2 regions of the Pseudomonas sp. Teo4 genome follow, and region 2 is predicted to be linked to the other one. Evidence: riboswitches for the same ligand, from Rfam matches in the RefSeq annotation. Region 2 holds a riboswitch; the other holds the start of a gene.
What was found. Region 2 has a riboswitch for thiamine pyrophosphate ahead of PspTeo4_RS03410 (TenA family protein). Riboswitches for the same ligand answer to the same signal wherever they lie in the genome.

Region 1: another riboswitch for thiamine pyrophosphate. It lies ahead of thiC (phosphomethylpyrimidine synthase ThiC); the one in region 2 lies ahead of PspTeo4_RS03410 (TenA family protein).

The regions. Positions count from the first base shown of each region.
Region 1 is NZ_JAXCIL010000002.1:476,443-491,928, forward strand. Features, by position in the region: gene parE (DNA topoisomerase IV subunit B) at 1-1,003, opposite strand, end outside; gene PspTeo4_RS18550 (YqiA/YcfP family alpha/beta fold hydrolase) at 1,039-1,647, opposite strand; gene cpdA (3',5'-cyclic-AMP phosphodiesterase) at 1,875-2,678, opposite strand; gene PspTeo4_RS18560 (DUF1249 domain-containing protein) at 2,764-3,216, opposite strand; gene PspTeo4_RS18565 (NUDIX domain-containing protein) at 3,207-3,824, opposite strand; gene PspTeo4_RS18570 (RsiV family protein) at 4,010-4,756, shown strand; gene cytX (putative hydroxymethylpyrimidine transporter CytX) at 4,725-6,008, opposite strand; gene thiC (phosphomethylpyrimidine synthase ThiC) at 6,157-8,037, opposite strand; TPP riboswitch at 8,199-8,305, opposite strand; gene PspTeo4_RS18585 (TolC family outer membrane protein) at 8,467-9,897, shown strand; gene waaA (lipid IV(A) 3-deoxy-D-manno-octulosonic acid transferase) at 10,012-11,283, opposite strand; gene PspTeo4_RS18595 (LysR family transcriptional regulator) at 11,320-12,210, opposite strand; gene PspTeo4_RS18600 (multidrug efflux SMR transporter) at 12,298-12,630, shown strand; gene PspTeo4_RS18605 (NAD(P)/FAD-dependent oxidoreductase) at 12,788-13,963, shown strand; gene PspTeo4_RS18610 (aldo/keto reductase) at 13,960-14,772, shown strand; gene PspTeo4_RS18615 (metal ABC transporter ATPase) at 14,823-15,486, shown strand, end outside.
Region 2 is NZ_JAXCIL010000001.1:687,944-703,429, reverse strand. Features, by position in the region: gene PspTeo4_RS03465 (hydrolase) at 1-302, opposite strand, end outside; gene PspTeo4_RS03460 (thioesterase II family protein) at 360-1,079, opposite strand; gene PspTeo4_RS03455 (MbtH family protein) at 1,076-1,297, opposite strand; gene PspTeo4_RS03450 (hypothetical protein) at 1,686-2,087, opposite strand; gene purU (formyltetrahydrofolate deformylase) at 2,414-3,280, shown strand; gene folD (bifunctional methylenetetrahydrofolate dehydrogenase/methenyltetrahydrofolate cyclohydrolase FolD) at 3,277-4,188, shown strand; gene PspTeo4_RS03435 (FAD-dependent oxidoreductase) at 4,170-5,411, shown strand; gene PspTeo4_RS03430 (sarcosine oxidase subunit delta) at 5,422-5,727, shown strand; gene PspTeo4_RS03425 (2Fe-2S iron-sulfur cluster-binding protein) at 5,724-8,627, shown strand; gene PspTeo4_RS03420 (sarcosine oxidase) at 8,631-9,242, shown strand; gene tenA (thiaminase II) at 9,379-10,047, opposite strand; gene PspTeo4_RS03410 (TenA family protein) at 10,044-10,691, opposite strand; TPP riboswitch at 10,770-10,875, opposite strand; gene PspTeo4_RS03405 (LysR family transcriptional regulator) at 10,903-11,829, opposite strand; gene PspTeo4_RS03400 (MFS transporter) at 11,928-13,136, shown strand; gene PspTeo4_RS03395 (GntR family transcriptional regulator) at 13,141-13,824, opposite strand; gene PspTeo4_RS03390 (shikimate dehydrogenase) at 14,048-14,851, shown strand; gene PspTeo4_RS03385 (SDR family oxidoreductase) at 14,887-15,486, shown strand, end outside.

The sequences.
Region 1 (15,486 bases), on a different contig from region 2:
CAGAGAACTGCGGTTCCTGCATCTTCATCGACAGGACGAAAGTGATGCGCTCCCAGACATCTTCCGGTGCCAGCTTCACCCCACGCGGCAGCAGGTTGCGGAATTCGCAGAACTCGCGCATGGCGTCGAGCAGGCCCTGGCGCAGGCCGTTGACGTGGGTACCGCCCTGAGCGGTGGGAATCAGGTTGACGTAGCTTTCCTGGACGCTGTCGCCGCCTTCGGGCAACCACAGCAGCGCCCAGTCGACGGCCTCCTTGTTACCCGCCAGGCTGCCGCAGAACGGCTCGTCGGGCAGGCGCTGGAACTCGCTGACCGAGTCGACCAGGTAAGAACGCAGGCCGTCTTCGTAGTGCCACTCGACTTTCTCGCCTGTGGACTTGTCCTCGAAACTGACCAGCAGGCCCGGGCACAACACGGCCTTGGCCTTGAGCACATGCTTGAGGCGGCTGATGGAAAACTTCGGCGAATCGAAATACTTCGGGTCGGGGCTGAAGTACACGCTGGTGCCGGTGTTGCGCTTGCCAACCGTGCCAACCACTTCCAGCTCACTGGCCTTGAAGCCGTCGGCGAAGGTCATCTGGTATTCGTTGCCGTCGCGCTTGACGCGCACGCGCACCTGGGTCGACAGGGCGTTGACCACCGAAATACCCACGCCATGCAGGCCGCCGGAGAACTGGTAGTTCTTGTTGGAGAACTTACCGCCCGCATGCAGCTTGGTGAGGATCAGCTCGACGCCCGACACGCCTTCTTCAGGGTGGATGTCCACCGGCATGCCACGGCCATCGTCGCTAACTTCCAGCGAGTGGTCGGCGTGGAGGATCACCTGTACCGAACGGGCGTGGCCGGCCAGGGCTTCGTCGACGCTGTTGTCGATGACTTCCTGAGCCAGGTGGTTCGGCCGGCTGGTATCGGTATACATGCCCGGCCGCTTACGGACCGGGTCAAGGCCCGAGAGGACTTCGATGGCGTCTGCGTTATAGGCGCTAGCGCTGGGATTGGCCATGGGTTCTCGTCGTCAGTCTGGTGAATGCAAAAAGATCAAAATACAGAAAAATCTAGCGCTGCGTACTGCCCCCGGGCAATCCCGGCAAACGCCAGCAGGGCCGGCAGCTGCTGGGCGAAGCCCTGGAAGCTGTGGTCGCCACCGGCCTGGATACGCAGAGCACAGGCACGGTAATAATGCTCGGCATAGCGGTAGTCCAGGGTTTCATCGGCGGTCTGCAGCCACACTTGATAGCGGCTGGGGTCGGTGGGCGCTGGCACTTCCAGTTCGGCCAGGGCCTGCACGTGGTCCAATGTCAGCTCCCAGGTTTCATCGGTATAGAAGTTTCGCTGGGTGCCGAGGTAGCCATCGAAGCGCTTGTGCGGGGTCACCGCCGGGTTGACCAGCAGGGCCTTCAGGCCATGGCGCTCGGCCAGATGGGTGGCATAGTAGCCGCCGAGCGAACTGCCGACCAGCAGAGGCGAGCCGAGCTCAGCGATGGCCGCCTCGAGCTGCGGCATGGCCTGGCGCGGGTGGTGGTGCAAAGCGGGTATGCGCAGCTGGTCGGACAGACCCAACTGCTGCATGACGGCCTCCAGCTGCCGTGCCTTGGTAGAAAGCGGCGAGCTGTTGAAGCCATGGATATAGAGGATGGTACCCGACATGCTGCCCCCGGAATCTGTGGCTTCGCGCCCGATCGGAGTGGGCGCAGGGACGCGCAGTGTAGCGTGTTCGCCGGGTTTTGGCGCTGGATCGGGGATTTCGCAACACAATCATCAATGTGGCATGGGCCGCTGCGCGGCCAATCGCCGGCAAGCCGGCTCCCACATGGACCGCGACGACCTCAAGATCACTGTAGGAGCCGGCTTGCCGGCGATGAGGCCTCAGGGCTTTAATAACCGGGGCTGTCGAAATCCAGCTTCACCTCGAAATCCAGCGCCCGCTCCACCCCGGTTTCCAACCGCCCGTCGGCATGCAGCCGCAACCAGCGATACCCCGGCTGCTCTTCGCTCACTTTGAACTCCTCGCTGCGCGCAGCGAACTGGATGCAGGTAGACGGTGTGGCCAGCAGCCGCAGGCCACCGCGTATTTCGTCCCACTCCTGGTGAATATGCCCCCACAGCAGCGCCTTCACCTGTGGATAACATTGCAGGCGCTGCAGCAGCTCATCGGCGTTACGCAAACCGATTGGCGCAATCCAGGCGCAGCCGATATCCACCGGCTGGTGGTGGCAGCACACCAGTAGATGACGCTCGCCGGCACCCGCCAACGCTTGGTCCAACGTGGCCAGTTGCTGCTCTGCCAACAGCCCATGAGTGGCACCGACAACGGCCGAGTCGAGCATCACGATGCGCCAGGCGCCGATGTCAGTCACAGCCTGCACCAATTCAGGCGCCACCTCGGCCATCACCCGTGCTTCATCGTGATTGCCCGGCAACCAGCGGGACGGCGCACCGAACCCGGCGGTCAGCTCTCGAAAAGCCTCATAGGAAGCCACGCTGGCATCCTGGGACAAATCCCCAGTGCACAGCAGCAAGTCGATACGCGGTTGCTCGCGGCGCACCTGGGCAATCACATGGCGCAGGCTGTCGCGGGTCTTGAGGCCCAGCAGTGAACCGGCCGGATCGGCGAACAGGTGGGCGTCGGTCAGTTGCACCACATGCACGGGTGCCGATAGGGAGTCTGGGTGCGGCAACGGCCGTCTCCTCGAACGGATATTGCACGGATTATGGCGGGGGAAGGCTTTCGAGCAAATACTCCAAACCAACCCGCGTCACATTTCAGCGCACACTTGCCAGTTCGTGGCCGCAGGCCAGGCAATGGCTCAACCATTCGCCAAGGAACAGATTGAGCTGGGCTTTCTCGTCGGGCTGGTGCATGCCGGCATTGGGGTACGGGTAGATGCTGCGCAGGCGCCGGGTGTGTTCGGCGCTGACAACCTCGGCCATACGCGCATCGTGATACACCTGAACCTCCAGGTGCGGCACCGGCAACCAGGGCAGGCTGTGCTCCTGGCGCACGCGCAAGGTGGTGGTGTAGGGGCAGGCCAGCACCACATCGAGCACCAGCACACCGAGCATCTGGTCGCCCTGGGTCATGCCGATGCGGCGCGAGCTCTGGGTGGTGCGCATGTCGGGCAGCAGGCGCATGAGCCGGGCGTAGTTGGCCTCGCAGGCTGCCTGCAGCCCGGCCAGATCGACCCGATAACGCTCACGCAACAGGTTCACTTCCACATACCTCGTACTTCGTCCCGGTTCAGGGCCAGCCACTGCAACCCGATGATGGTCGCGGCATTGCAGATACGCCCGTCGCGCACGGCTTGCAGGGCATCTTCGAATGACCAGACGCGCACGCGAATGTCCTCGCCCTCTTCCTCCAGGCCATGCAGGCCACCTGCGCCTTCGCTGGTGCAGCGGCCCAGGAACAGGTGTACGTATTCATCGCTGCCGCCCGGCGACGGGAAGTAGCGGGTCATCGGCCACAGGGCGCTGAAGGTAAGCCCCGCCTCCTCTTCGGCCTCACGATGGGCGACTTCCTCGGGCTGTTCGTCCTTGTCGATCAACCCGGCGACCATCTCGATCAGCCACGGGTTGGCGACCTTGTCCATCGCACCCACGCGAAACTGCTCGATCAGTACCACTTCATCGCGCTGCGGGTCGTAAGGCAGTACACAGACCGCGTCGTGCCGTACGAACAGTTCGCGGCTGATCTCGCGGCCCATGCCTCCGGCGAACAGCTCGTGGCGCAGGTGCACCTTGTCGAGCTTGTAGAAGCCCTGGAAGCAATTGGCCCGCTCGACGATCTCGACCGCCTTGGGCACTGAATTCAACGTGTCTGACATGGAAATCCTCGTGACCTCATTTACCGCTTCGCGCCATCCTACTCTGCACGCCAGCCTGTTTCATCCCTTTCCGGTAACCGTTCGCGCACTCGGGACAGCAAGTCTTCTCTCTGTTAGCTTAGTGGCGAACTGAAGGCCGCGCCGACGGTCAAAGGGCGACTTTTCCCTGTTCTGCAAGGATCATCATGACACTGGTCAAACTGACTTCCGTGGCCGTGCTGGCACTGGCGCTAGGCGCCTGCCAAAGCGTGTTCGCACCCAACTACCGGGCTCCGCTGGAGGTCAAGCGTGACGCCTGGGAACACGTGAAACCCGGTTGCACCGAAAGCGACTGCCCATTGGTGAACATCGACACCATCCATTTCCCGGACCTGCCCAAGCTCGACGGCATCGTCGAACAGCGCTTGCTGCAACTGACCGAAGACAACCAGCGCAGCACCGCGCCCGCCTCGCTGCAGGCTTACGAACAGCAATACCTGGCCAGCGCCGACAAGCGCAACAGCAGCTACCTGCAGGCCAAGGTACGCGAGCAGCATGACGGGCTGGTGATCATCGAACTTTCAAGCTACCTGGACAGCGGCGGTGCCCACGGCATGCCAGGGCGCGGCTTCATCAACTACTCGCGCAAGCTGGACAAGGTGCTGACCCTGCAGGACATGCTGGTGCCCGGCCAGGAAGACACCTTCTGGAAGACTGTCGAGGAGTCCCACCGCGCCTGGCTGATCAGCGTCGGTATGGACAAGGACGCCGAGTTCGTCAAGACCTGGCCGTTCAAGAAGTCGCCGCACATCGCCCTGACGTACGGCGCGGTGGTGGTGAAGTACGAGGTCTATTCCATCGCGCCCTATTCCATGGGCCACGTCGAGCTGAAAATCCCGTACCCACGCCTCAATGGCGTGCTCAAGCCCGAACTGTTTCCCGGCCGCGGCTGACACTCAGTAGCGCATGCAGCCCACCTGCCAGCACCAGTGCTGGCAGGGTGGCACCAAACTCAGGTGCCTGCGCGGCGATCACATGGTAAGCCGCAACCCCGACCACCCAGGCCAGCAGCGCCTGCCAGTGCAGCCCTTCGACCAGCGCCGGGGCGCGACGGCGGCGGATCACGAAGTGGTCCATCAACACCACGCCGAACAGCGGCGCGAATACCGAGCCGATCAGCAGCAGGAAGTTCTCGTACTGTGCCAATGGCGCCAACAGGGCGATCAGGGTGCACACCATGCCGATGACCAGGGCCAGGTGCTCGACCTTGAAGCGCACCAGCACGCTGGTCGAGACTGCAGCGGAGTGGATATCGGCAAAGGCCTTTTCCGACTCGTCCAGCAGGATCAGCAGCAGGGGAATACCGATGCCGGCGCCGGCCAGGGCCAACAGCAGGGCATTGGCCTCGCCGTTTGGCGCAAAGGCCAGGGTGTAGGCCACGCCCAGGCTCATCAGCCAGGTATTGCCGATGAAGTAGCCCAGCACGGTGCCACCGAAGACACGCTTGGCGCTGCTGGCGAAACGCGAGTAATCGGCAATCAGCGGCAACCAGGACAGCGGCATGGCAATGACGATGTCGAAGCCGACGGCCAGCGACATCGAACCATCACCGGCACGCGCCCAAAGGTCGGCCAGGTCGGCCTTGGCGAACAGGTTCCAGGTCAGCCACAGGCAGGCGGCCATCAGTACCCAGATCCCCCATTTGCGCAGAATCTTGCGCACGAAGGCCAACGGCCCGCTGACCGCGAGCAAAGTGGCCAAGGCACCGAAACATACCGTCCACAGCATCGGGCTGTTCCACAGGCTGCCTTCGCCGAACGTGCGTGCGCCAAGCAGGCTGGCGGCATCACGCATGACGATGATCTCGAACGCACCCCAGCCAACCAGTTGCAACAAGTTGAGCACAGCAGGCAACCGAGCGCCGTGGCGGCCCAGGCTCAGGCGCAGGGTGGCCATGGCCGGCAGGCCGGTGTCACTGCCGATGACGCCGGCAGCCCCAAGCAACAGCACGCCCACACCCGTGCCGAGGACGATGGCCAGCACGGCCCCCGCCAAGCCCAGGCCTGGAGCCAGCATCGCGCCGACCTGCAGGACCATCAGGCCGATGCCGAGGGAGAACCAGAGTGCGAACAGGTCGCGGGCACCGAACAAGCGGTGGCTGGAGGGGACCGGGTGGTCCGGGGAGAAGTGGCTGGGGGTGGTCATTATTGTGTTCGCCGGAAGAATTGATGAGGCATCACCGCCCCTTTGTGGGAGCGGGCTTGCCCGCGAACACCGGCAAGGCCGGTGCCAGGCACCGCAGCGCCTGCTTCGCGGGCAAGCCCGCTCCCACAAGGGGGGGAGATGGTTGTTTTTAGACTTTGTGATAAAGCTGGCTGCCTTCCTGGCGGAACCGCTCGGACTGCTCGCGCATGCCTTGCTCGACCGTCACGTCCACCGTCTCGATCTTCGCGGCGTACTCACGCACTTCCTGAGTGATTTTCATCGAACAGAACTTCGGCCCGCACATCGAGCAGAAGTGGGCGACCTTGGCCGATTCCTTCGGCAGGGTCTCGTCGTGGAACGCACGGGCGGTGTCCGGGTCCAGGCCGAGGTTGAACTGGTCTTCCCAACGGAATTCGAAGCGTGCCTTGGACAAGGCGTTGTCGCGAATCTGCGCGCCTGGGTGGCCTTTGGCAAGGTCGGCTGCGTGGGCGGCGATCTTGTAGGTGATGATGCCGGTCTTGACGTCATCCTTGTTCGGCAGGCCCAGGTGCTCCTTGGGCGTCACGTAGCAGAGCATGGCGCAACCAAACCAGCCGATCATCGCCGCACCGATGCCGGAGGTGATGTGATCGTAACCAGGGGCGATGTCAGTGGTCAGTGGGCCGAGGGTGTAGAACGGCGCCTCGTCACAGCACTCCAGCTGCTTGTCCATGTTCTCTTTGATCAGTTGCATCGGCACATGGCCAGGGCCTTCGATCATGCACTGCACGTCGTGCTTCCAGGCGATCTTGGTCAGCTCGCCGAGGGTTTCCAGCTCACCGAACTGCGCGGCGTCGTTGGCGTCGGCAATCGAGCCTGGGCGCAGGCCATCGCCCAGCGAGAAGCTGACGTCGTAGGCCTTCATGATTTCGCAGATCTCGTCGAAATGCGTGTAGAGGAAGTTCTCTTTGTGATGCGCCAGGCACCACTTGGCCATGATCGAACCACCACGGCTGACGATGCCGGTGACGCGTTTGGCAGTCAGCGGTACATAACGCAGCAGTACGCCGGCGTGAATGGTGAAGTAGTCCACGCCCTGCTCGGCCTGTTCGATCAGGGTGTCGCGGAACAGCTCCCAGGTCAGGTCCTCGGCGACGCCATTCACCTTTTCCAGGGCCTGGTAGATCGGCACGGTACCGATCGGCACCGGCGAGTTGCGGATGATCCACTCGCGGGTTTCATGGATGTGCTTGCCGGTGGACAGGTCCATGACCGTGTCAGAACCCCAGCGGATACCCCAGGTCAGCTTGGCCACTTCTTCCTCGATGGAGGAACCCAGGGCGCTGTTGCCGATGTTGCCATTGATCTTCACCAGGAAGTTGCGACCGATGATCATCGGCTCCAGTTCCGGGTGGTTGATGTTGGCCGGGATGATCGCGCGGCCACGGGCGATTTCCTCGCGGACGAACTCGGGGGTGATCTCTTTCGGAATGCTGGCACCGAAGCTGTGACCGGCATGTTGCTGGTCCAGCAGGCCGGCGGCGCGGGCTTCCTGCAGCTTCATGTTCTCGCGGATGGCAACGTATTCCATCTCGGCGGTGATGATGCCCTGACGGGCGTAGTGCATCTGCGTGACGTTGGCACCAGGCTTGGCACAACGCGGGTTGCGTACGTGGGCGAAACGCAGCTTGGCCAGCTCGGCGTCGTTCAGGCGCTGCTGGCCGAAGTTCGAGCTCAGGCCTTCCAGGCGCAGGGTGTCGCCACGGGCGTCGATCCAGGCCGAACGAACATCGGCCAGGCCTTTACGCACATCGATGATGACGTTCGGGTCGGTGTAAGGGCCGGAAGTGTCATAGACCAGCACTGGCGCGTTGGATTCGCCGCCAAAATCGGTGGGGGTGTCGTGCAGGCTGATCTCGCGCATGGGCACGCGGATGTCGGGGCGCGAACCCTGAACATAGACCTTGCGTGAATTGGGCAGCGGTTGCACGGACTGCTGGTCGACTTGTGCCGACTCGCTGAGGTTGATCGTTTTTTCTTGTTTACTCATCACAGGCTCTCCAGACATCTTCCTTGCGGGCGGATTGTCGGGGTGAACCTGAAAGGCGCGGACGCACCCCCTTGGCGGGTGTGCAGTGCCGGATACATGGAGGTGCCTTGAGCTGCTTGCAGCTGAGACATTCCCGGACCTGGCACAAGAGGCTCCCCGGGAAGGCGAGCAATCTTGTTCCCTACGCAGGCGCTAACCTGATCAGGTTCAACGGGATCCGCAACTTTGCGATCTCAGCCTTTGCTTCAAGGCACCCCGACAAGAACATGCGCAGTCTAGACTGGAGTGGTCGGCAAAGCCAAGCGGGTAAATCAGCGCGTTGATGAAAGGCGCAGCCGACGATTGTTGCCGGGGGCACATGGCACTACACTGGCCCGTCTTTCGATACTCAACAGTTCAGTAATTAAATTTCGTACAAGGATTGCCTCTATGCTGCGCAAACTCTCACTGGCGATAGCCGTGTCTTGTGCGTCCAACGGAGTGGTCTGGGCAGCGGATGTGCCCGCAACAGTGAAAACCGACCTGGTCAGCGTCTATCAGGAGGCCGTCGACAACAACGCCGACCTGGCTGCAGCCCGCGCCGACTATGGCGCCCGTCGCGAAGTGGTGCCCCAGGCCCGGGCCGGGTTGCTGCCGAACTTGTCGGCCGGCGCGGAGATGATGAACACCCGCACCAAGTTCGACGAACCATCGCTCACCTCCAACCGCAGCGGTAACTCCTGGAGTGCGACCCTGTCGCAGCCGATCTTCCGCGCCGACCGCTGGTTCCAGTTGCAGGCTGCCGAAGCTGTCAACGAGCAGGCGGCACTCGAACTGTCGGCCACCGAGCAGAACCTGATCCTGCAGACCGCGCAGAATTACTTCGCCGTTCTCAGGGCCCAGGACAACCTGGCCGCGACCAAGGCCGAGGAAGCCGCGTTCAAGCGCCAGCTGGACCAGTCCAATGAACGTTTCGACGTGGGCCTGTCCGACAAGACCGACGTGCTGCAGTCGCAAGCCAGCTACGACACTGCCCGGGCCAACCGCATCGTCGCCGAGCGCCAGGTGCAGGATGCCTTCGAAGCCCTGGTTACCTTGACCAACCGCGAGTACTCATCGATCCAGGGCGTGGTCCACACCCTGCCGGTACAGGTGCCGACGCCCAATGATGCCAAGGCCTGGGTCGAAACCGCTGCTCGCCAGAACCTCAACCTGCTGGCCACCAACCATGCCGTCGACGCCGCCGAAGAAACGCTGCGTCAACGCAAGGCAGGCCATGCGCCCACCCTCGATGCAGTGGCAAAGTACCAGAAAGGCGACAACGACAGCCTCGGTTTCAGCAACCCGCAAGCTAACGTGCGGTATGCCGGCGACGTCGAGCAGACCAGCATCGGCCTGCAGTTGAACATTCCGATCTACAGCGGCGGCCTGACCAGTTCGCAGGTGCGCGAGGCCTACCAACGGCTGAGCCAGAGCGAGCAGCAGCGCGAAAGCCTGCGCCGCCAGGTGGTGGAAAACACCCGCAACCTGCACCGTGCGGTGAACACCGATGTGGAACAGGTCCAGGCGCGCAAGCAGTCGATCATTTCCAACCAGAGCGCGCTCGAGGCCACCGAGATCGGCTACCAGGTCGGTACCCGCAACATCGTCGACGTGCTCGACGCCCAGCGCCAGCTGTACACCTCGGTGCGCGACTACAACAACAGCCGCTACGACTACATTCTCGACAACCTGAGCCTGAAACAGGCGGCCGGCACCTTGAGCCCGCAAGACCTGCAGGACCTCAAGCGGTACCTGAAGCCGGACTACAACCCGGACAAGGACTTCCTGCCACCGGACCTGGCTGCGGCGGCGGCGAAGAACTTCGAGCGCAGGCCTTAAGCTCGGTGCTGCCCTCATCGCCGGCAAGCCGGCCCCCACATGGACTGCGCCGCTCTCAAGATCACCGCAGTACCTGTGGAAGCCGGCTTGCCGGCGATGAGGCCGACTCGGTCTTCAGCGCATCAACGCCCCAAGCCCATCCAGCAACCGCTGCAAGGCCCCCTGATTCGCCAGCATCACCTGCTTGCCCGCCGCCCCCATACGCTGGGCATCCTGGGGCAACTCGACCAACCGCCGCACCGCCCCCGCCAGCCCGTCGACATCATCCACCTGCTGCAACGCGCCCGCTTCACGCAACATCGCGCTGATTTCAAGGAAGTTGAATACATGCGGCCCCATGATCACCGGCAATGACAACGCAGCTGGTTCCAATGGGTTGTGGCCGCCGGTGGCGACAAGGCTGCCGCCGACGAACGCGATATCGGCCAGTGCGTAGAGGAACAGCAGCTCGCCCATGGTGTCGCCCAGCAGCACGCGGGTCTGGCTGTCGACCGCCGCACCCGAGGAACGGCGAACGGTGGCAAACTGTTCACTGCACAGGGCATGCACAGCATTGAAACGCTCAGGGTGGCGCGGCACCAGAATCAACAGTGCGTCACCATGTACCTGCAGCAACTGCCGGTGCGCCTGCAAAATCAGGGCATCCTCGCCTTCGTGGGTACTGGCGGCGATCCAAACCGGACGCTGGGCCGCGCCCCACTGCTCACGAAGCGTCTTGGCTTGCGGCAGAAGTTGCTCGTCGATCTTGAGGTCGAACTTGATCGAGCCGGTCACCTGCACACATTCAGGTCGTGCACCCAGGTCGCGGAAGCGCTGGGCCTCGGTTTCGGTCTGCACCGCGATAAGGCTCATTTCGCCAAGCATTGGCCGGGTCAGGCCGGCAAAACGTGCGTAGCCACGGGCCGAGCGCTCGGACAACCGCGCATTGGCCAAGGCCACGGGGATACCACGCTTGGCACACTGGTGAATGTGGTTGGGCCACAGCTCGGTTTCCATGATGATGCCCAGGCGTGGGCGCACATGATCAAGGAAACGCCCCGCTGCCCACGGCAGGTCATACGGCAGGTAACAATGCTGGATGCGCGGTTCGTCGCCGAACATGGCGCGAATACGCTCCGAACCGGTGGGGGTCATGCAGGTGAGGGTGATTGGCAAGTCCGGATAGGCCTTGAGCAAGGCACGCACCATAGGCGCGGCGGCAATGCTCTCCCCCACCGATACGGCATGCACCCAGATCCCACCTTGGCGCATCGCCGGAAGGTTGCGGGCGAAGCGCTCGCCGATGCGCTGGCCATAGGCCGGCGCTTTGCGGGCACGCAGGAACAGGCGCAGCGCAACCAGTGGCAGGCCCAGGTGAAACAGCAAGGAATAAAGGGTTCTGTTCATGGTGGCGAAGTGTACTAGGAACCACCTCGAAAAAGGCTAACCGATCGCTCGCAGGTGCACCGCGAAGCGCTCGGCCAGCCATTGCGCCGCCGGCCCCAGAGGCTCATCGCGCCGCCAGGCCAGCTCCGCCACCAAGGCTGGTGGCCGCCATTCGCTGTCCAGTTCGACCATTTGCGTCTGGTAGGTCGGGTACTGCACCACATGCCGAGGCAGCCAGGCCCAGCCAAGGCCGCGCATCAGCAGTTCGGCCATGGCATAGAAGCTGTCCGCACGCCAGATTTGCGGGCTGATCGCCTCGCCGCCCGGGTAGCCGCTCTGCTGCGGTGTGATCAACAGTTGCCGATGCCGCGCCAGTTGCTGGCGCGTGACCCACTGCTCCTTGGCGAGCGGATGACCGACCGCACAGACCGTGACCATCTCCACACTGCCCAGGGCACGTCGTTCCAACGAACTGGGGATGCTTTCGTGGTGAAAGAACAGCCCCAAGTCCGCACGCCGCTCCACCAGCTTGCGTGCCACATCGCCCTGGGCACCACTGGCCAGTTGCACTTCCAGAAAGGGAAAGCGGCTGGCCAACTCGTCAAGGCTGTCAATCACCGGCTGATAGGGCATGGCTTCGTCCTGGGCGACGCGCAACAGCGCTTCCTGCCCGCGCATCAGCGCCAGCGCACGGCCGTCCAGACGCTCGCACTGGCGCAACAGCTCGCGGGCGTCTTCCAACAGGGCCATGCCGTTCTCAGTCAATCTGGGCTGTCGACCACTGCTGCGCTCGAACAACGTCACCCCAAGGTCTGTTTCGAGCATGGCGATGGCGCTACTGACTGCCGACTGGGCTCTGCGTTGCTCGCGGGCAACTGCAGAAAACGAACGCAATTCAGCGACGCGCACGAACAGACGCAGTTGCTCCAGGTTCCACTGTTCGGCCATCAGCCTATCTCCAATAGTGATAGGTAATGACTTTACCCCATCCAGGTATTGCCTAGAATGCCCACCTAGTTACCGGAGGATCCCATCATGAATGCCTACACCTACCTGGCCATTGCCATCTGCGCCGAAGTCATCGCCACCGCGTCCATGAAAGCGGTCAAAGGCTTGAGCACGCCGTTGCCGTTGCTGCTGATGGTGTGTGGCTACGCAATTGCGTTCTGGATGCTGACCCTGGTGGTGCGCAGCATTCCCGTGGGCATTGCCTATGCGGTGTGGTCGGGGCTGGGCATCGTGCTGATCAGCGTGGCGGCGCTGGTGATCTACGGGCAGAAGCTGGATGTGCCGGCGATGCTGGGAATGGCGATGATCGTCGGGGGCGTGGTGGTGATCCAGCTGTTTTCGAAAACTACCGGGCACTGAGTTGTCTGTACTCACGCCATCGCCGGCAAGCCGGCTCCTACACGGACCGCGCCGGCCGTGGAAGCGCTGCAGACTCTGGGAGCCGACTTTCCCGCGATAGGGCCGTGACAGGTAAGCCTGTATACTTGCCAGCTGTCCCAGTCTTCGAGGTACCGCCATGCCATCTGCCATTTCCACTGACGTACTGATCGTCGGCGCCGGGGTCGCAGGCCTCTGGCTCAATGCCCGTCTGCGCAGCCTGGGCTATTCGACAGTGCTGGTGGAGCGCGCCAGCCTTGGCGGCGAGCAGACCATCAAGTCGCAGGGCATCATCCATGGCGGCACCAAGTATGCCCTGCACGGCGCCCTGACCGGCGCCTCCGAGGCCATCGCCGACATGCCGCGTCGCTGGCGCGAAGCCCTGGCCGGCACCGGTGAACTGCCCCTGGGCAAGACTCGCCTGCTGTCTGATGCACATTACCTCTGGTCCCCTGGCACTCTGGCCGGCAACCTCACCAGCTTCTTCGCCAGCAAGGCAGTGCGTGGCCGGGTCGATCAGGTCAAGGGCGAGCAACTGCCACCCGCCCTGCAGGACCGTGCGTTCAAGGGTAAGGTCTATCGCTTGGCTGAACTGGTCATCGATGTACCCAGTCTGCTCGCCAACCTGGCCGAGCTGGGCGGTGACAGCTTGCTGGCAGGCGAGCAGATCGAACCTCTGCGCGACGGCGACGAACTGGTCGGCCTGCGCGTGGACGGCCGGGATATCCGCGCCCAGCGCATCGTCCTGAGTGCCGGCGCGGGCACCGAGGCCCTGCTGCAGGCGCTGGGCTTGAACCAGCCGGCAATGCAATTGCGGCCACTGCACATGGTCATGACCAAGGGGCCGAACCTCAAACCGCTGTACGCCCATTGCCTGGGGGGCGGCCCCAAGCCGCGGGTAACGATCACCACTCACCCGGCGGCTAATGGCCAGTGGGTGTGGTACCTGGGTGGCGACCTGGCCGAAGCCGATGGCGTGGCCCGCGACCCCGCCGCGCAGATCGCCGCAGCGCAAAAGGAAATCGCGCACCTGCTGCCATGGGTAGACCAGGCCCAGCTGAAATGGGCGACTTTGCGCGTTGACCGCGCCGAACCCGCGCAGTCTGGCCTGGTACGCCCGGACAACGCCTTCCTGGCCGACCAGCAGCGCCTGCTGGTGGGCTGGCCGACCAAGCTGGCATTGGCCCCCGACTTCACTGACCGGGTACTCGCCAGCCTCGACCGCGATGGCATTCGCCCAAGCGCTCAACCCGCACTCGACGGCCTGCCGCGCCCAGCGCTGGGCGTACCGGCCTGGGAGCAACTGCTGCCATGAGCCTGCCTACCCTGCACGATTTTCACCGCCCGCTGGGCAGCACCGGCTTCAAGGTATCGCCCCTGGGCCTGGGAACGGTCAAGCTCGGCCGCGACCAGGGCGTCAAATACCCAAACGGCTTCACCATCCCTGGCGATGACGACGCCCGCCTGCTGCTGGCCCAGGCCCGCGAGCTGGGTATCAACCTGATCGACACCGCGCCCGCCTATGGCCGCAGCGAAGAGCGCCTGGGCCCGCTGCTGCGCGGCCAGCGCGATGAATGGGTGATCGTCAGCAAAGTCGGTGAAGAGTTCGACAACGGCCAATCGCACTTCGATTTCAGTGCCGCCCATACCCGCCGCTCGGTGGACCGCAGCCTGCGCCGGCTGGAAACCGACCGCATCGAACTGGTGCTGGTGCACTCGGACGGCAACGACCTGGCCATTCTCGAGCAGCAGGAGGTCTACCAGACCCTTGCCGAGCTCAAGCAGGAAGGCAAGATCCTGGGCTTTGGCTTTTCCGGCAAGACGGCCGCTGGCGGCCTGAAGGCGCTGGAGACCGGTGATTGCGCCATGGTCACCTACAACCTCAACGAGCAGGCAGAGCGCCCGGTCCTGGACTACGCTGCCGAACACGGCAAAGCCATTCTGGTGAAGAAGGCCCTGGCCAGCGGACACATCTGCCTGGCCCCCGGTGTCGACCCGGTGCAGGCCAGCTTCGAGCTGCTGTTCTCCCACCCCGGTGTGAGCAGTGCTATCGTCGGCACCATCAACCCGTTGCACCTGGCCCACAACGTGGCCACCGTCGCCCGCATCCTGGGCCAGCACTGAGCCGTCTGGGCCCAAGGTCTGGAGACTGACCCGACGCAAGGAGGAGCCTCGTGCCGCGTACGCTGATTCGCAAGAACCCGAGCAACTTCAAGACACTTCCACTGCATGTCGAAGCCACGCCCGAAGGCCTGACGTACCAAAGCATCGGCATGCCGCTGAATTTCGCCCAGACCCAACAGCGGCGCCGGGCCATCCAGTTGCCCAATGACCAGCGTTTCGTGATCGAACTGGCCAACCTTGGCGTCTCGGTACGCCTGACCTTGCATTGGCAACACCGCGATTACTGGGTACTGGTGCGCCAGCGTCGTCAGGATCGGGGCGACGTGGTGCTGAAACTGATTTCCGGCTACGTCCCGGCGCAAGAGCTCAACCTGCCCCTGCACACAGCCGTGCAGGAAGTGGCCGAGGAATGCCTGCTGGAGACACCGGAAGGCTGGTTGGGCGGGCGTTTCAACGACACCTGGCTACCCGCACCTTACGCGGCGGCCCTGCATTACCGGGAAACCTTGCCGTTCATTCTTACACCGGAATCTGGCGCGGCACGGCCCGTTCATTGCGGCAACCTGATGCTGCTTGAACGGCCTCGGGCCTACGTGCACCTGCCTACCGCTTCGTTACAGCTGATTTATGACATGCGCCTGCAGGTGCCCAGAGAAGCCAAGAAGCTCAGCCTGTTCCATGTCGATGAACGGCTGGAAGGCGATCAACTGGTGG
Region 2 (15,486 bases):
CCACACACGATCACTTGATCACGGGCCAGCAGATGTTCGGGCAGGCACTCGGCGGCCACACAGGAAAAGTGGGTCTTCTCCACCACCTGGGCGGCCGGTGCGGCGGCGGTGAGTTCCGCCAGGGTATGCCCCAGGCCCTTGGGGTACTGCTCGGAGATCACGATCGGCAATTCCAGCTCGGCAGTCGCCGCTAGCAACCAGCGCGCCCGCGCACGGGTGCCTTCGGGGTCGCTCATGGCGCCAATGAGTTTTTCCTGGATATCGACGACCAGCAGCGTGGCCTGGCGGGGGTTGATCAGCATTGTCGGCCTCTTGCCTGGGAAAAGCCCTAGCCTCCCCCAGGCAAGCGACAACGTCAATCAGGCAGAAAGCCTGTACGGCTCAAGGGACGCGGCCACCGCTGCGAGCACGCGGTCTTCATGCTCATGGATGAAGAAATGGCCACCAGGGAACAGCTCCAGCGAAAACTCACCCGAGGTTTCCTTGCGCCACGCCAGCAGTTGCTCTTCGCTGGCACGATCAGCCTCGCCACCGAGCACGTGCAGCGGACACTGCAGCGCCAGCCGCTGGCGATAGGCATAACGGCCACAGAGCAGGAAGTCATGGCGCAGAATGGGCAAGGTCAGGCTCATCAGCTCGGCGTTGGCCAGCACCTCTTCCGGGGTGCCGTTCAGCTCGCGCAGCTCGTTGATCAACTCGGCGTCGGTCTTGGGCTCGCGCCAGTTCTTGCCGTCGTAGTCCTCACGCCGGGTCGGTGCCGCAGTGCCACAGGCGAACAACGCGCGCGGGGCCGGGCAGCCCAGCGCTTGCAGCTCGTGGGCCAGCTCGAACGCCAACAGCGCGCCCAGGCTATGCCCCAGCAACGCATAGGGCGCATTGGCCGCCATACGCTGTTCAGCCGCCAACTGCCGGGCCAGGGCCTGCATGTCGGTCTGCAGGGGCTCACCCAGGCGTGCGCCACGCCCGGGTAGCTCCACCGGCCGCACCTGCAGCCAGGCTGGCAGCTTGCGCCGCCAGCGGCTGTAGACCATGGCACTGGCGCCGGAATACGGCAGGCACAGCAGGTTCATCGCGCTCACTGCGCGGCGGCTTCAGCCATCTTCTGGCGCAGGCTCAGTGGGCGCATGTCGGTCCAGACCTCGTCGATGTACGCCAGGCAGTCCTTTTTCAGGCCGCTCTTGCCCACGGCGCGCCAGCCATTAGGGATGGCCTTGTAGTCGGGCCAGATGGAGTATTGCTCTTCGTGGTTGACCACTACCTGGAACTGAATATCGTCGCGGTCGAAAACGGAAGTCATTGCCTGTCTCCTTGAGTGATAGATGCCGATACGCGCTTGGCGTAGGGAGGCTCTCAGGTAGACGTAGGAAACTTCGGAAAAATTAGTATGGATGGAGTTTGGTGTTGGGGCGGATATCGAGCGCCGCCCGCGCGGCGCATCGCGAGCAAGGCTCGCTCCTACGTTTGTTTCGGGCCAGTTATGGCTGTGGGATATGTGCGCGAACGCCTTGGCGCATGGCGCAATATTGAGGCGTACAAACAAGGCGGTCGCGCGCGCCTGTCACAGGCGTTATTGGCCGTAAACAAACGTAGGAGCGAGCCTTGCTCGCGATGCGCCGCGCGGGCGGCGCGCGATCTCAAACGCGCCAAAACACTCAAGACATGCACCCCGCCCCACCCAATCCCCTTCACGCATCCCTCAACAAGTCATGTGCATCCAGCAACCTGAACGCCACCTGCGGATTGCGCTCCAGCCCACGCCGAATCGCGGCCGGAATCGACTGCCGGGTCTTGCGACACAACCCCACCTGCTCATCCAGCTCAATGACAATGCCGCGCATGGTGCGCACCTCGTTGAACCCAGGGGCGATGTGCACGCGGATGCCGAGGTTTTCGTACATGCGCTGCTGCAGGCGCTGCAAGTCTTCCAGGTCCTTGAGGTTTTCCAGGCGGTCGAGCAGGCGTTTTTCTTCCTGGCGGGTAAGCAGGAGGATGCGCTGGGCGGCCTGGGGGTAGTCGGCCAGGTGTTCGCGGCCACACACGCAGGCGCCGGGGGGGCACGGTTGGCGTAATGGAGGGGTGTCGGTCATGGGGCAAGCATAGCCAGTTTTTTTGTGGGGCTGTACCGGCCCTATCGCCGGCAAGCCGGCTCCCACATGGACCGAGTCGACCCCGAAATCACCGCAATACCTGTGGGAGCCGGCTTGCCGGCGATGAGGCCAGGAGCCGATATAGACCCCCTGAGTTTCCCCTCAGGATAAAAAATTTCACAAACCCCTAGACCGCCACCCACCTCTTCGCCTATAAATCGCCAAAAGGAAATTTATATTCCTACCAAGAAACACCCTCTTCGCCACCCGCGAAGCCATTTCGCCCTTGTGCCCGACCTGCCCCACTCCACCACGAGGACCTCGACATGCACCCCGCTCCCGACCATTTCATCCTGCGCGTCAGCTGCCCGGCCGTGTCCGGCATCGTCGCGGCGGTGACCACCTACCTGGCCGAGCACGGTTGCTACATCAGCGAGATGGCGCAGTTCGACGACGAAGACAATGGCCGCTTCTTCATGCGCGCCGTGTTCCGCTACAACACCGGTGTCAGTGGCGACACGCCGCAACTGGAGGCGGGCTTTGCCGACGTGGCCCAGCGCTTCGACATGGACTGGAGCCTGCACAGCAGCGCCCGGCCGATGCGCGTGCTGCTGATGGTGAGCAAGTTCGACCATTGCCTCAGCGACCTGCTGTACCGCCACGCCAAGGGTGAGCTGGACATGCAGATCACCGCCGTGGTCTCCAACCACCTGGACCTGCGCCCCATGGCCGAACGCCAGGGCATCCGCTTCGTCTACCTGCCGGTGACCAAGGAAACCAAGGCCGAGCAGGAAGCGGCGCTGATGCGCATCGTCGAGGACACCGGCACCGAACTGGTGGTACTGGCGCGCTACATGCAGATTCTCTCCGACGACCTGTGCCGCCAGCTCTCTGGCCGGGCCATCAACATCCACCACTCGTTCCTGCCGGGGTTCAAGGGCGCCAAGCCCTATCACCAGGCCTATCAACGTGGGGTCAAGCTGATCGGCGCCACCGCCCACTACGTGACCAGCGACCTGGACGAAGGCCCGATCATCGAGCAGGAAGTCCAGCGTGTCGACCACGCCTACGCCCCCGACGACCTGGTCGCCATCGGCCGTGACACCGAAACCATCGCCCTGTCCCGCGCGGTGAAGTACCACCTCGAACACCGGGTGTTCCTCAACCACGACCGCACGGTGATCTTCAAATGAACGCCATCCCCAGTGTCAAGCTGATCGACGGCAAGGCCACGGCGGCGCGGGTGCTGGCCGAGGTGCGCGAGCAGGTCGACACCCTGCGTCAGGGCGGCGTGCAACCGGCCCTGGCGGTGGTGCTGGTGGGCATGGATGCGGCCAGCCAGGTGTATGTGCGCAACAAGGTGCTGCGGGCCGAGGAAGTGGGCATACGTTCGCTGGAGCACCGCCTGCCCGGCGACACCAGCCAGCGCGAACTGCTGACCCTGATCGACCGGCTCAACCGCGACACCGCGGTCAACGGCATCCTCGTGCAGTTGCCGCTGCCCGGGCATATCGACGAACACCGAGTGTTGCAGGCCATCAGCCCGCTCAAGGACGTGGACGGTTTCCACAGTGAAAACGTCGGTGGCCTGGCCCAGGGCCGCGATGTGCTCACCCCGTGCACGCCCAGCGGCTGCATGCGCCTGTTGCGCGATGCCTGCGGCGAATTGCGCGGCAAGCACGCGGTGGTGGTCGGCCGCTCGAACATCGTCGGCAAGCCCATGGCCGCCCTGCTGTTGCAGGCCGACTGCACGGTGACCGTGGTGCACTCGCGCAGCCGCGACTTGCCAGCGCTGTGCCGCGAGGCCGACATCCTGGTCGCCGCGGTCGGCAAGCCGCGACTGATCGGCGCTGACTGGCTCAAGCCCGGTGCAGTCGTCATCGACGTGGGCATCAACCGCATCGACGAGGACGGCCGCAGCCGCCTGGTGGGCGATGTCGACTTCGACGCCGCCCTGCCCCAGGCCGCCGCCATCACCCCGGTTCCCGGCGGTGTCGGGCCGATGACCATCGCCTACCTGATGAAAAACACCCTGCTCGCCCTCGACCTGCAACAACAGGCCGCCCAACAGGAGCGCACCCCATGCCCTTCGCCCTGCTGAAATACGGCCTGAGCGCCGATTACCCGGTGGAGGTCGACCTGCCGCCACCCTGCGAACTCAAGCCACGCTACGACGTGGTGATCATCGGTGGCGGCGGCCATGGCCTGGCCATCGCCTACTACCTGGCCAAGTACCATGGCGTCACCAACGTCGCCGTGCTGGAAAAAGCCTACCTGGGCGGCGGCAATACCGCGCGCAACACCGCCGTGATCCGCTCCAACTACCTCACTTCCGAGGGCGTGCGCTTCTACGCGGAATCGGTGCGGATGTTCCAGAACCTGTCGAACGAATTCGACTTCAACATCATGTACTCCGAGCGCGGCCAGCTCACCCTGGCGCACACCGACGCCACCGTGCGCGCCTTCCGCCAGCGGGCCGAGGTCAACAAGCACTTCGGTGGCCGCACTGAAATGATCGACCGCCAGCAGATCCGCGAACTGGTACCGAGCCTGAACCTCGACCCCGGCCACCTGCCGGTGCTGGCAGGCCTGTGGCACATCGACGGCGCCACCGCCCGCCACGACGCCGTGGCCTGGGGCTACGCCAAGCAGGCGGCCAAGCGCGGGGTGGAGATTCACCAGCTCACCGAGGTGCAGGACCTGCTGATTCGCAACGGCCGCATCGAAGCGGTGAAAACCAACCGTGGCACGGTGCAGTGCGGCTGCGTGGTGCAGGCGGTTGCTGGCGCCAGCTCGCTGCTGATGACCAAGGCCGGCATCCGCGCGCCGATCCACACCTACCCCCTGCAGGCCATGGTCACCCAGCCGTTCAAGCCGTTCCTCGATCCGCTGGTCAGTTCCTCCGCCCTGCATTGCTACGTGCAACAGACCAGCCGTGGCGAAATCGTCTTCGGCGGCGGCTCCGACCCCTACCCGCTGTACAACACCCGCTCCACCCTGGACCTCAAGGAAAGCCTGCTGGCCCACGCCATCGAGATGTTCCCGTTCATGGCCAACGCCAAGTTGATGCGCCAGTGGGCCGGCATGACCGACATGACCCCGGACTACAGCCCGATCATGGGCCTCTCGCCGGTGAAGAACTATTACCTGGATGCCGGCTGGGGCACCTGGGGCTTCAAGGCCACGCCCATCTGCGGCAAGACCATGGCCGAGCTGGTCGCCAGCGGCGGCCAGGTGCCGGAACTGATCGCGCCATTCGCCCTGGAGCGCTTCAGCCGCTTCCAGCAAGTCAACGAAATGGGCGCCACTGCGGCCAGCCACTAGGAGCGAGACGATGAAGATCCTGACCTGCCCCTTGAACGGCCCGCGCAACATCAGCGAATTCACCTACGGCGGCGAGTTCAAGCACATGCCCGACCCGCGCAACTGCAGCGACGCCGAATGGGCCGACTACGTGTTCAACAGCGACAACCATGCCGGGGTGGTGGTCGAGTGGTGGCTGCACAACGCCTCCAGCTACTGGTTCCTGGCCGAGCGCCACACCGTCAGCGACCAGGTACTGCGCACCTTCGACCCCAAAGAAGTGTTCGACCGCCGCATCGACTTCGCCCCCACCGCCACCCCGGAGATCGCAGGATGAACAGCCTCACTCGCCTCCCCGCGCCCATGGGCCTGCTGATCGACCGCGAGCGGCCCCTGCGCTTTACCTTCGACGGCCAGACCTACCCGGGCTTTGCCGGCGACAGCATCGCCAGCGCCCTGCTCGGCAACGGCCGCTGGCTGCTGTCGCGCTCGTTCAAGTACCACCGCCCGCGCGGCCCGCTGAGCCTGGCCGGACAGGACGCCAACACCCTGGTGCAACTGCCCGACGAGCCCAATGTGCTGGCCGACATGCAAGCCGCCCAGGATGGCCAGGTGGTCGAAGGCCAGAACTTCAATGGCAGCCTGGACAACGACCGCGATGCCTACCTTGGCAAGTTCTCGCGCTTCATGCCGGTGGGCTTCTACTACCGTTCGTTCTACAAGCCCAAAGGCATGTGGAAAGTCTGGGAGCCGCTGATTCGCAAGAAGGCCGGGCTCGGCGTGCTCGACCAGAGCTTCAGGCCGCAGTACTACGACAAGGCATACCTATTCGTCGACGTCGCCGTCATCGGCGGCGGCCCGGCCGGGCTCCGTGCTGCGCTGGACGCCGCCAACGCCGGGGCCAAGGTGCTGTTGATCGAGCAGCAACCGGTGCTCGGCGGCTCGCTCACCTATGCCCGTTTCGACATCGCCGGCACCCGTGCCGCCAACCTGCGCCGGGAGCTGCTGGCCGCGGTCGAAGGCCACCCGAACATTCAGGTGCTGTTGGAAGCCACTTGCAACGGTTGGTTCACCGACCACTACCTGCCGGTGATCCAGCACAAGCGCATGTACAAGGTGCGCGCCACCCGTTGCCTGGTGGCCGCAGGCTCGTTCGACCAGCCGGTGGTGTTCCGCAACAATGACCTGCCCGGGGTGATGCTGACCAGTGCGGCCCAACGGCTGATGAAGCTCTACGCGGTCAAGCCGGGCCAGCGTGCGGTGATCCTCACTGGCCACGACGATGGCTACCTGGCCGCCCTCGACCTGCAGGAGCAAGGCGTGGCCGTCGCCGCCCTGGTGGACATGCGCGCCGCCCCCGCCGATGCCGCGCTGGCGGCCGAACTCAAGCGCCGCGATATCCCCGTGCACCTAGGCAGCACGGTATACGAAGCGCTGCACGAAGCCGGCATGCGCCATGTCAGCGGCGTGGACATTCGCCCCATCATCGGCCAGGGCAAAGTGGGCGACCACGGCCTGCGTCTGTCGTGCGACCTGTTGTGCATGTCGGCGGGCTACATGCCGGTGTACCAGTTGCTGTGCCAGGCCGGCGGCAAGCTGGCCTATGACGTGAACCGTGACGAGTTCGCCATCAGCCAGCTGCCAGCTGGATTGGATATCGCAGGCTCGGTGAATGGCCGTCATCATCTGGACAACGTGCTGACCGATGCCTCCCGCGGCGCCGCCGAGGCCCTGGCCGCGCTGGGCCTGCCAGCCCCAGTGCTGCCGGCCTTCGTCGCCGAGGCCAAGGTCAACTTCCCGTGGCCGATCTTCCCTCACCCCAAGGGCAAGGATTTCGTCGACTTCGACGAAGACCTGCAAGTGCGTGACATCGTCAACGCGACCCGCAGCGGCTACCGCGATGTACAGCTGGTCAAGCGTTTCTCCACGGTCGGCATGGGCCCGTCCCAAGGCCGCCACTCGGCGCTGCCCACCGCCCGTCTGGTGGCCCAGGCCACGGGCCGCAGCATCAGCGAAACCGGCGTGACCACGGCTCGCCCCCCCTTCCAGGCGGAAAAGCTGGCCCACGTTGCAGGCCGCGCCTTCGACCCCTACCGCCAGACGCCCATGCACCGCCGCCACCTGGAAGCCGGGGCGAAGATGATGCCCGCCGGTATCTGGCAGCGCCCGGCGTACTACGGCAAGCCGGAGCAACGTGAGCACTGCATGCAGGCAGAAGCCCGCCACGTGCGCGAGAAGGTCGGCCTGATCGACGTATCCACCCTTGGCGGCCTGGATGTGCGCGGCCCCGACGCTGCCGAGCTGCTCGAACGGCTCTATACCTTCGGCTTTGCCAAGCTGCCTGTCGGCCGTACCCGTTATGCACTGATGACCAACGAACACGGCGTAGTGATCGACGATGGCGTGTGTGCGCGCCTGGCCGACCAGCACTTCTACGTCACCGCCACCACCAGCGGCGTGGACCGTATCTATCAGCAGATGCTCAAGTGGAACGCGCAATGGCGCCTGGACGTGGACATCACCAACGTCACCGCCGCGCTGGCCGCGGTGAACCTGGCCGGCCCGCTGTCGCGCCAGGTGCTGGCCAAAGTGTGCGACGACGTCGAGCTGTCGGCCGAGGCCTTCCCTTACCTGGGCGTGCGCCTGGGCACGGTGGCCGGCATCCCGGCGCGCATCCTGCGGGTCGGTTTCGTCGGTGAGCTGGGCTACGAGGTACACGTCCCGGCCCGCCATGCCGAACGCCTGTGGGACGCCTTGATGCAGGCCGGCGCGGGGCTGGGCATTCGCCCGTTCGGTGTCGAGACCCAACGCCTGCTGCGCCTGGAAAAAGGCCATGTGATCATCAGCCAGGACACCGACGGCATGACCCACCCGGCCGAGATCGACATGCAATGGGCGATTGGCCGCAAGAAGCCGTTCTTCGTCGGCAAACGCTCCATCGAAATTCTCGAAGCGCAGCCACTCAAGCGCAAATTGGTCGGCTTCACCCTGCCCCAAGGCAGCCCCCAACCGCTGGAAGGCCACCTGGTGCTGGACGGGCCGGACATCAGCGGCAACGTCACCTCCTGCGAATACTCCCAGACCCTGGGGCAGATCATCGGCCTGGCTTACGCTGGCGCGCACCAGGCCACCCCTGGCATGCACATCCCGATCCGCGTGGAGGGCGGCGTGATGGTCAATGCCCAGGTGGTGCAACTGCCCTTCTTCGACCCCGACAACCAGCGCCAGGAGCTCTGAGCCATGTCCAGCCTTAATGCCGAAGCCTTGATCGAACGCAGCCCGCAGGCCGTGCTGCTCAATACCTGCGCGCTGACCGACCTGACCGACCTGCCACGGGTGGGGTTTCGCGGTGGTGACAGCGCAGCCTACCTGCAAGCACGGGGCTATCGCCTGCCCGAACGGCCGAACCAAGCCCTGCGTCAGGACGACGGGGGATGGGTCGCGCGGCTGTCGCAAAGCGAGTACCTGTTGCTTGGCAGCCTGGCTGACCAGGGCAAGCGGGTTGCCACCGAGGAAGCCGAATGGACCCAGGATGGTCAGCGCAACTACCTGCTGCCGCGCCAGGATAGCCATGCCTGGTTGCAACTGTCTGGGCACCAGGGCAGCGCGGTAATGGCCAAGCTGTGTGGTGTCGACCTGCGCGCCGAAGCGTTTCCGGTCGGGGCCGTGGCGCAGACTTCGGCAGCGCGGATCAACGTGATCGTGGTCAATGTGGGCAGTGCGACGCTGCCGGCGTTGCACATCCTGTTCGACCGGGCATCGCTGGCTTACTTCAGCGGCGCCATGCTTGATGCCATGGATGAATTTGACGGGGGGATGGTGGCTGTGGATACGCTGGCTGGCCTGGCTTGATATAGCCAGGGTTTCGTGGGAGCTGGCGAAGCCTGCGAAACGAGGGCGCAGCCCTCGCATGAGTATGTAATGGGGCTGCCAAGCAGCCCATCGCCGGCTTCGCCAGCTCCCACAAGGTAACAGTCGGCATTAACCGCTACTTGGCAGCGCCGTCCAGCCCCATCTGCCAGAAGTCCGCTTCCAACCGCGAAGCCTGGGCAAAGATCGCCGCCAGCTCCGTGAAACGCTGCTCGGTCATGCTGCGTGCAGCCAGCTCGTCCAGGTGTTTGCGCGCCGCCTGCGCCACCCCCTGATACCCCTCACCCGCGTACTCGCCAATCCACTCACGGTACGGGTGGTTGGCCATGTCGCTGATGCCGCCGGCCAACCGGCTGCCGATTTCCGCATAACCAATCACGCAGGGCGCCAGCGCCACGTGCAGGTCGAGCAGGTCGCCCGCCGCACCGCAGTCCAGCACGAAACGGGTGTAGGCCACCGTCGCCTGGTGCTCCGGTGCCGCTTCGATGTCGGCCTGGCTCAGGCCCCAGCGGGCGCACAGGCGCACATGCAGGTCGGTTTCATCGAGAATCGCCGCCAACCCGGCCTGGGCAGCGCGAATATCGCTGGGTCGACGGCTTTTATAAGCGGCCAGCGCCCAGGCGCGGGCGAACTGGATGAGGAACAGGTAGTCCTGCACCAGGTAGGTACGGAAGGCGCTTTCCGACAGGGTGCCCTCGCCCATCTGACGTACGAAGGCGTGGTCGACGTAGCTGTTCCACTCAGGCAGCGCGGCTGCCTTGAGGCGGTCGAAGATATCCAGACTCATTGTTGTTCCTCATACACGGCCTCGAAGAAGGCCAGCTCCAGCGCGACGGTGCGCAGGTAGAAATCGGTGGCCAGCGCTGCCTCCTGCGGGCCGACCCGGTCCAGTTCGGCTTGCAGGAAAGCGACAAAGTCACTGAACGCTGGGTTGTCGTGCAGGGTGATCCACTCGGCATGGACGAAGTTGGCTGGCAGCGGCTTGGGTGCCTTGAGCGCCCAGTCCAGGTACAGGCCTTCGGCGACATTGAGCACCGCCAGCGCGGCGGCGTACGAACGGGTGGCGGCGGCTTCGCGCATGATCGCCTTGAAGCCTGCGGTGGGCACGGTGTCGGGCGGCGCCTGGCGCTGCTCGGGGCTGACGTCCAGGGCTTCGAAAGCGCGCAGGAAATAGGTGTTTTCATCGCTGCTGATCATGCCGGCGAAACGCCCGAACCGCAGGCGCGCTTCGAAGGTGTCGGCAGTGGCGATGGCGGCACCGAGCAAGGTCAGGAAGCTGTCGAGGAAGCGGTGGTCCTGCACCAGGTAGCGGACCATCACCGGGTCCGGCAGGCTGCCGTCGCACAATTGGGTGACGAAGCGGTGGCCAACGGCGGCGGACCAGGTCGGCTCGCTCTGGCGGCGCAGGGTGGCGTTGAAGCGTTCGGTCATGGTGCTGTCCTTTCTAGGCTGACAGCGAGACCGTTGAGGTGATGCATGGACTGGCCTCGCAGTGAGGCCGGCAAAAAGGTAGGTCGGCAGTCCCATCCCTTCGCCGGCATGATCCGGATCAGGTTCGAAGGGTCACCGCGCCAGCGGTTTCTCAGCCCGTTGCCGGGCTCCCCTTGGTGGCGTCATGTATACAGCAGGGGCTGCGCCTGCATCAACTGAAATAGCGTGTGTCCAGACGCTCGACCAGAAAGTCGATGAACACCCTCACCCGCTGCGGCAACTGGCGGCCCGGCCCAATGAACACGGCGTGCAGCACATCTTCCTGCTCGTCGCTTTCAAAGCCGTCCAGCAACGGCACCAACTGCCCGGCGTCGATATCGGCGCCCACGTGGAAGTTGGCCAGACGCGCGATCCCTGCCCCTCCCAGGCATAGCTGACGCATGCTCTCACCGTCGTGCACCAGCAGGTTGCCTTGTGGTTCGACCTCCACCCGCTGCCCCTGCTCATCGCGGTAGACCCAGGCCTGGGAGTGACGATGAAAACCAAAACCGAGCCGGTTGTGGCCGGCCAACTCTGCAGGTGTGCATGGCTTCCCATGGCGCGCCAAATAGGCCGGCGAGGCGACCGTACGCAAGCGGCTACGGCCCAGGTGGCGCTGCACCAGGCGCGAGGCTTTCAACGGGCCCGAGCGAATGGCGATATCGGCGCGACGCTCCAGCAGGTCGACCACCGTGTCGGTCAGTTCAAGGTTCAGGGTGATTTGCGGGTAGGCCTCGAGGAACTGGGGAATCAACGGCGCCAGGCAGTGCAGGCCAAACGGCAGGTTGCTGTTGATATGGATGACGCCGCTGGGACAGGCGGCATTGGCCACGTCGCGTTCGGCGTTGTCGATCTGTTCAAGAATACGCAGGCATTCGGCATGAAAGCGTTCGCCTTCGGCGGTCAGTTCCAGGCGCCGCGTGGTGCGGTGCAGCAGGCGTGCGCCAAGGCGCTGTTCGAGGCGGGCGATCAGCTTGCTGACCGCCGAGGGCGTCATGTCCAGGCGCCGTGCCGCTTCCGAGAACGTGCTGGCGGCCACCACTTCGGCAAACACCTCCATCTCGCCCGAGCGGTTGATGTCCTTGATTCGGCTTTGCATGACCTCAATTCACAGCTGGTTTGAATTGCACAAGTCTACATCACAAGCCAGCGAGCTCGTATCGTCTGCTTCATCTTTCACCTTGCGAGCGTCTGTTCATGACTACCCCCACCTCCACACGTATCCATCCTGGGATCTACGTGCTGGCTCTGACGGCCTTCGCCATCGGCGTGGCCGAGTTCATCGTGGTCGGCATCCTGCCGTCGATTTCCAGCGACCTTGGCGTGAGCCTGGCCACTGCTGGCGGCCTGGTCGGCCTGTACGCCCTGGCACTGGCGATCTTCACCCCGTTCATCGTCCTGCTGCTGGGGCGCCTGCCACGCAAGCCGGTGTTGCTTGGGCTGGTCGCGGTGTTTCTGGCCGGCAACCTGCTCTCGGCACTGTCCAGCGACTACACCACCTTGCTGGTGGGCCGTCTGATTACCGCCGTCGCCCACGGCAGTTTCTTCGCTATCGGCGCCACGGTGGCAGCCAGCCTGGCCCCCAGGGGCCAAGCCAGCAAGGCCATCGCCATCATGTTCGCGGGGTTGACCCTGGCCATGGTGATCGGCGTACCGCTGGGCAGCTTCCTCGGCAATGCCCTTGGCTGGCGCCTGCCGTTCTACGCCGTGGCCGCCCTCAGCGCCCTGGCCTTGCTGGCGACCCTGTTCTGGCTGCCTGCACTGCAAAGCGGTGAAGCGGGCAACATTCGCACGCAACTGGCTGCATTGGGGCAACCGGCCATCTGGTCGATGATGCTGGTGACCATTCTCGGGTTCGGCGCAAGTTTCGCCGCCTTCACCTTCATCACCCCGATCCTCACCGACATCACCGGTTTCTCCTCGGCCACGGCCAGCAGCCTGCTGGTGGTGTTCGGCCTGGCCACGCTGCTCGGTAACCTGGCTGGTGGGCGTCTGGCCGACCGCATGGGCTGGCAACGTGCACTGCGCCTGCTGTTCGTGCTGCTGGCCGCGACATTGGTGCTGCTGGGGCTGTCGCTGACATCCCCGATAGCGATGGTGGTGCTGCTGTTCATCTGGGGCGTGCTGGCCTTCGGCATGACCCCAGGCTTCCAGGCCGGCATGCTCGACACCGCCGGGCGCTATGCCCCAAGGGCCGTCGACTTCGCATCAGGCCTGAACATTTCGGCCTTCAACCTGGGAATCACCCTGGGCGAGACGGCGGGCAGCTACCTGGTCACCCATGGGCAACTGGCCCTTACCCCATGGGCCGGGGTGGTCGCCGCCGTGCTGGTGCACCTGCCGCTGGCCTGGCTGGTGTGGCGTGCCCGGCACCCGGTATCGGCCAGCGTCGCGCCGAGCGTGTGAACACTCAAGCCGAGGTCGTCGCCATGGACTTGCGCTCCAGCCACTCCAGCATCAGCTCGCCCCAGGCGATGTCGGCTTGCAACGCAGCCTTGGCCTTGGCCGAGTCGCGCTTGCGCAATGCCTCAAGCACTTCGAAGTGCTTGTGCTTGGCGCTGGCCAGTTCGGCCTTGGGCACTTCGGCGTGGAAGGTGCTGAGCAGCGGCCCCATCATCACCCACATGTTTTCCAGGGTCTTGAACACCACCGGCATGCGCGCCGCAGCGATCAGGCCGAAATGAAACTCGCGGTTGAGCAACGAAGCCTTCTTGTAGTCGACGCTGACCGCCGCCTGGAACGCAGCCTGCACTTCTTCGAGGTGGGCCAGTTCGGCTTCGGAGATGCGCTCGGCCGCAAGGCCCGCAGCTTCGCCCTCAAGCAAGTGGCGGATCAGCTGGATCTCGCGCAACTGGTTGACGGTCAGTTCGGGGACATAGATGGAGGTGGCGGCTTTCATGTCCAGCGCATGGTCGCTGACCAGGCGGAAGATCGCTTCGCGCACCGGAGTGATCGACACGCCGAACTCTTCGGCCAGGGCACTGATGCGCAGGCGGTCCCCAGGTTGGTACTGGCCGTCCATCAATGCGGTGCGGATGATGCTGTAGACCCGCTCGCTCAGGTTGCCTTTATCCAGCGGCTTGTGAACTGTCACGCTGATTCTCTCTTGTCTGGTGAATGGCCCGGCACCTGCCGGGGCGCGGCTGGGCGAGAAGGCATGATACATCATCATGACGGTCTCGGTAGCTCAGGGGTTTTAGTGCCAAGTAAAAACATGATATATCATATTTTACGCCAACGACTGATGACGCTCACCCCGAGCACGCAACACCCCGTCATCGCCGCTGACGCCTTACCCACGTCATAGGAAGCCCATCATGCCAATCACCGGCACCACCCGGGTGGTGGTTCATCTGACCTACCCGGCCAAACACCTGCGTACCCCTTCCTTCTTCAACCCGCTGCTCGAACGCCTGGGCCATGACGGCGTGCTGGTGCCCTGGGAGGTGTCGCCTGCCAACCTGGCCAACGCCTGGGCCGGCCTGCGCGGCATCGAAAACCTCGCCGGGGTGATCGTCACCGTGCCGCACAAACTGGAAGTCGCCGAACTGTGCGACGAACTGCAAGGCGTAGCGGCGTCGCTTGGGGTGTGCAACGTCGCCCGACGCCTGCCCGACGGCCGCTTCAGCGGGCGCATGTTCGATGGCGAGGGCTTTGTCCGCGGCCTGAAGAACCAGGGCCACTCGCTGGCCGGCAAACGCGTGCTGCTGCTCGGTGCCGGTGGCGCCGCCACGGGAATCGCCCATGCGCTGCTGGCCGAGCCACTGGAGCGCCTGGTCATCGCCAACCGTTCCCAGGCCAAGGCCGAGGAACTGGCTGCCCAGTTGCGCACGTTGCTGCCTGGGCGACAGGTGGCAGCAGGCCCGGCGGATGGCCGTGGCTTCGATGTGGTGATCAATGCCACGGCGCTGGGGCTGAAGACCGACGACCCGTTGCCGCTGCCAGCGCACACGCTCGACAGCGGAGCACTGGTCGCCGAGGTGGTGATGAACCCGGATGTCACCGCCCTGCTGGAAGCGGCCCAAGGCCGTGGCTGCCAGATCCACAAGGGCGTGCACATGATCACCGGGCAGGTCGAACTGCTGGCCGACTTCCTGTTCGGCGCGGCCAAGGAACACTGAAAACCGAATTGCGTTTTTTCCCAACGGAGCAACTCATGAACAAGATTGCAATCATCACCGGCGGTGGCTCGGGCATCGGCCTGGCCACCGCACGCCGCCTGCTCGCCGATGGCCATGAAGTTCACACCCTGGGCCTGGGCGAACCTGAACAGCGTGTCGAAGGCATTCATTACCAGGAGCTGGACGTCACCAACGATGGGGCAGTGGCGGATTTCTTCGGCCGCTTCGAGCGGATCGATGCCCTGGTCAATGCCGCCGGGGTCATCGACCATCAACGCGAGTGGCAGCTGGAGGGCTTCAGTCGTGTGCTCGACGTCAACCTGACTGCCGTGATGCGCATCAGCAACGCTGCGCTGCCGGGGCTCAAACGGGCCCGTGGTGCGGTGGTCAACTTTGCCTCGATGTGGGGCATCTTCGGCTCGGCCAAGACGCCCGCCTACGCCTCGAGCAAGGCCGCCATCGGCGAGCTGACCCGCTGCCAGGCGGTGGCCTGGGCCGCCGATGGCGTGCGTGCCAACGCCGTGGCACCGGGCTGGATCCTCACCCAGCTGTCACGCCGCGCCTTTGAAGACCCAAGCCGCTCGGCCGGGATTCTCTCGCGCATACCGATGCAGGCCTGGGGGCAGCCGGAGGAC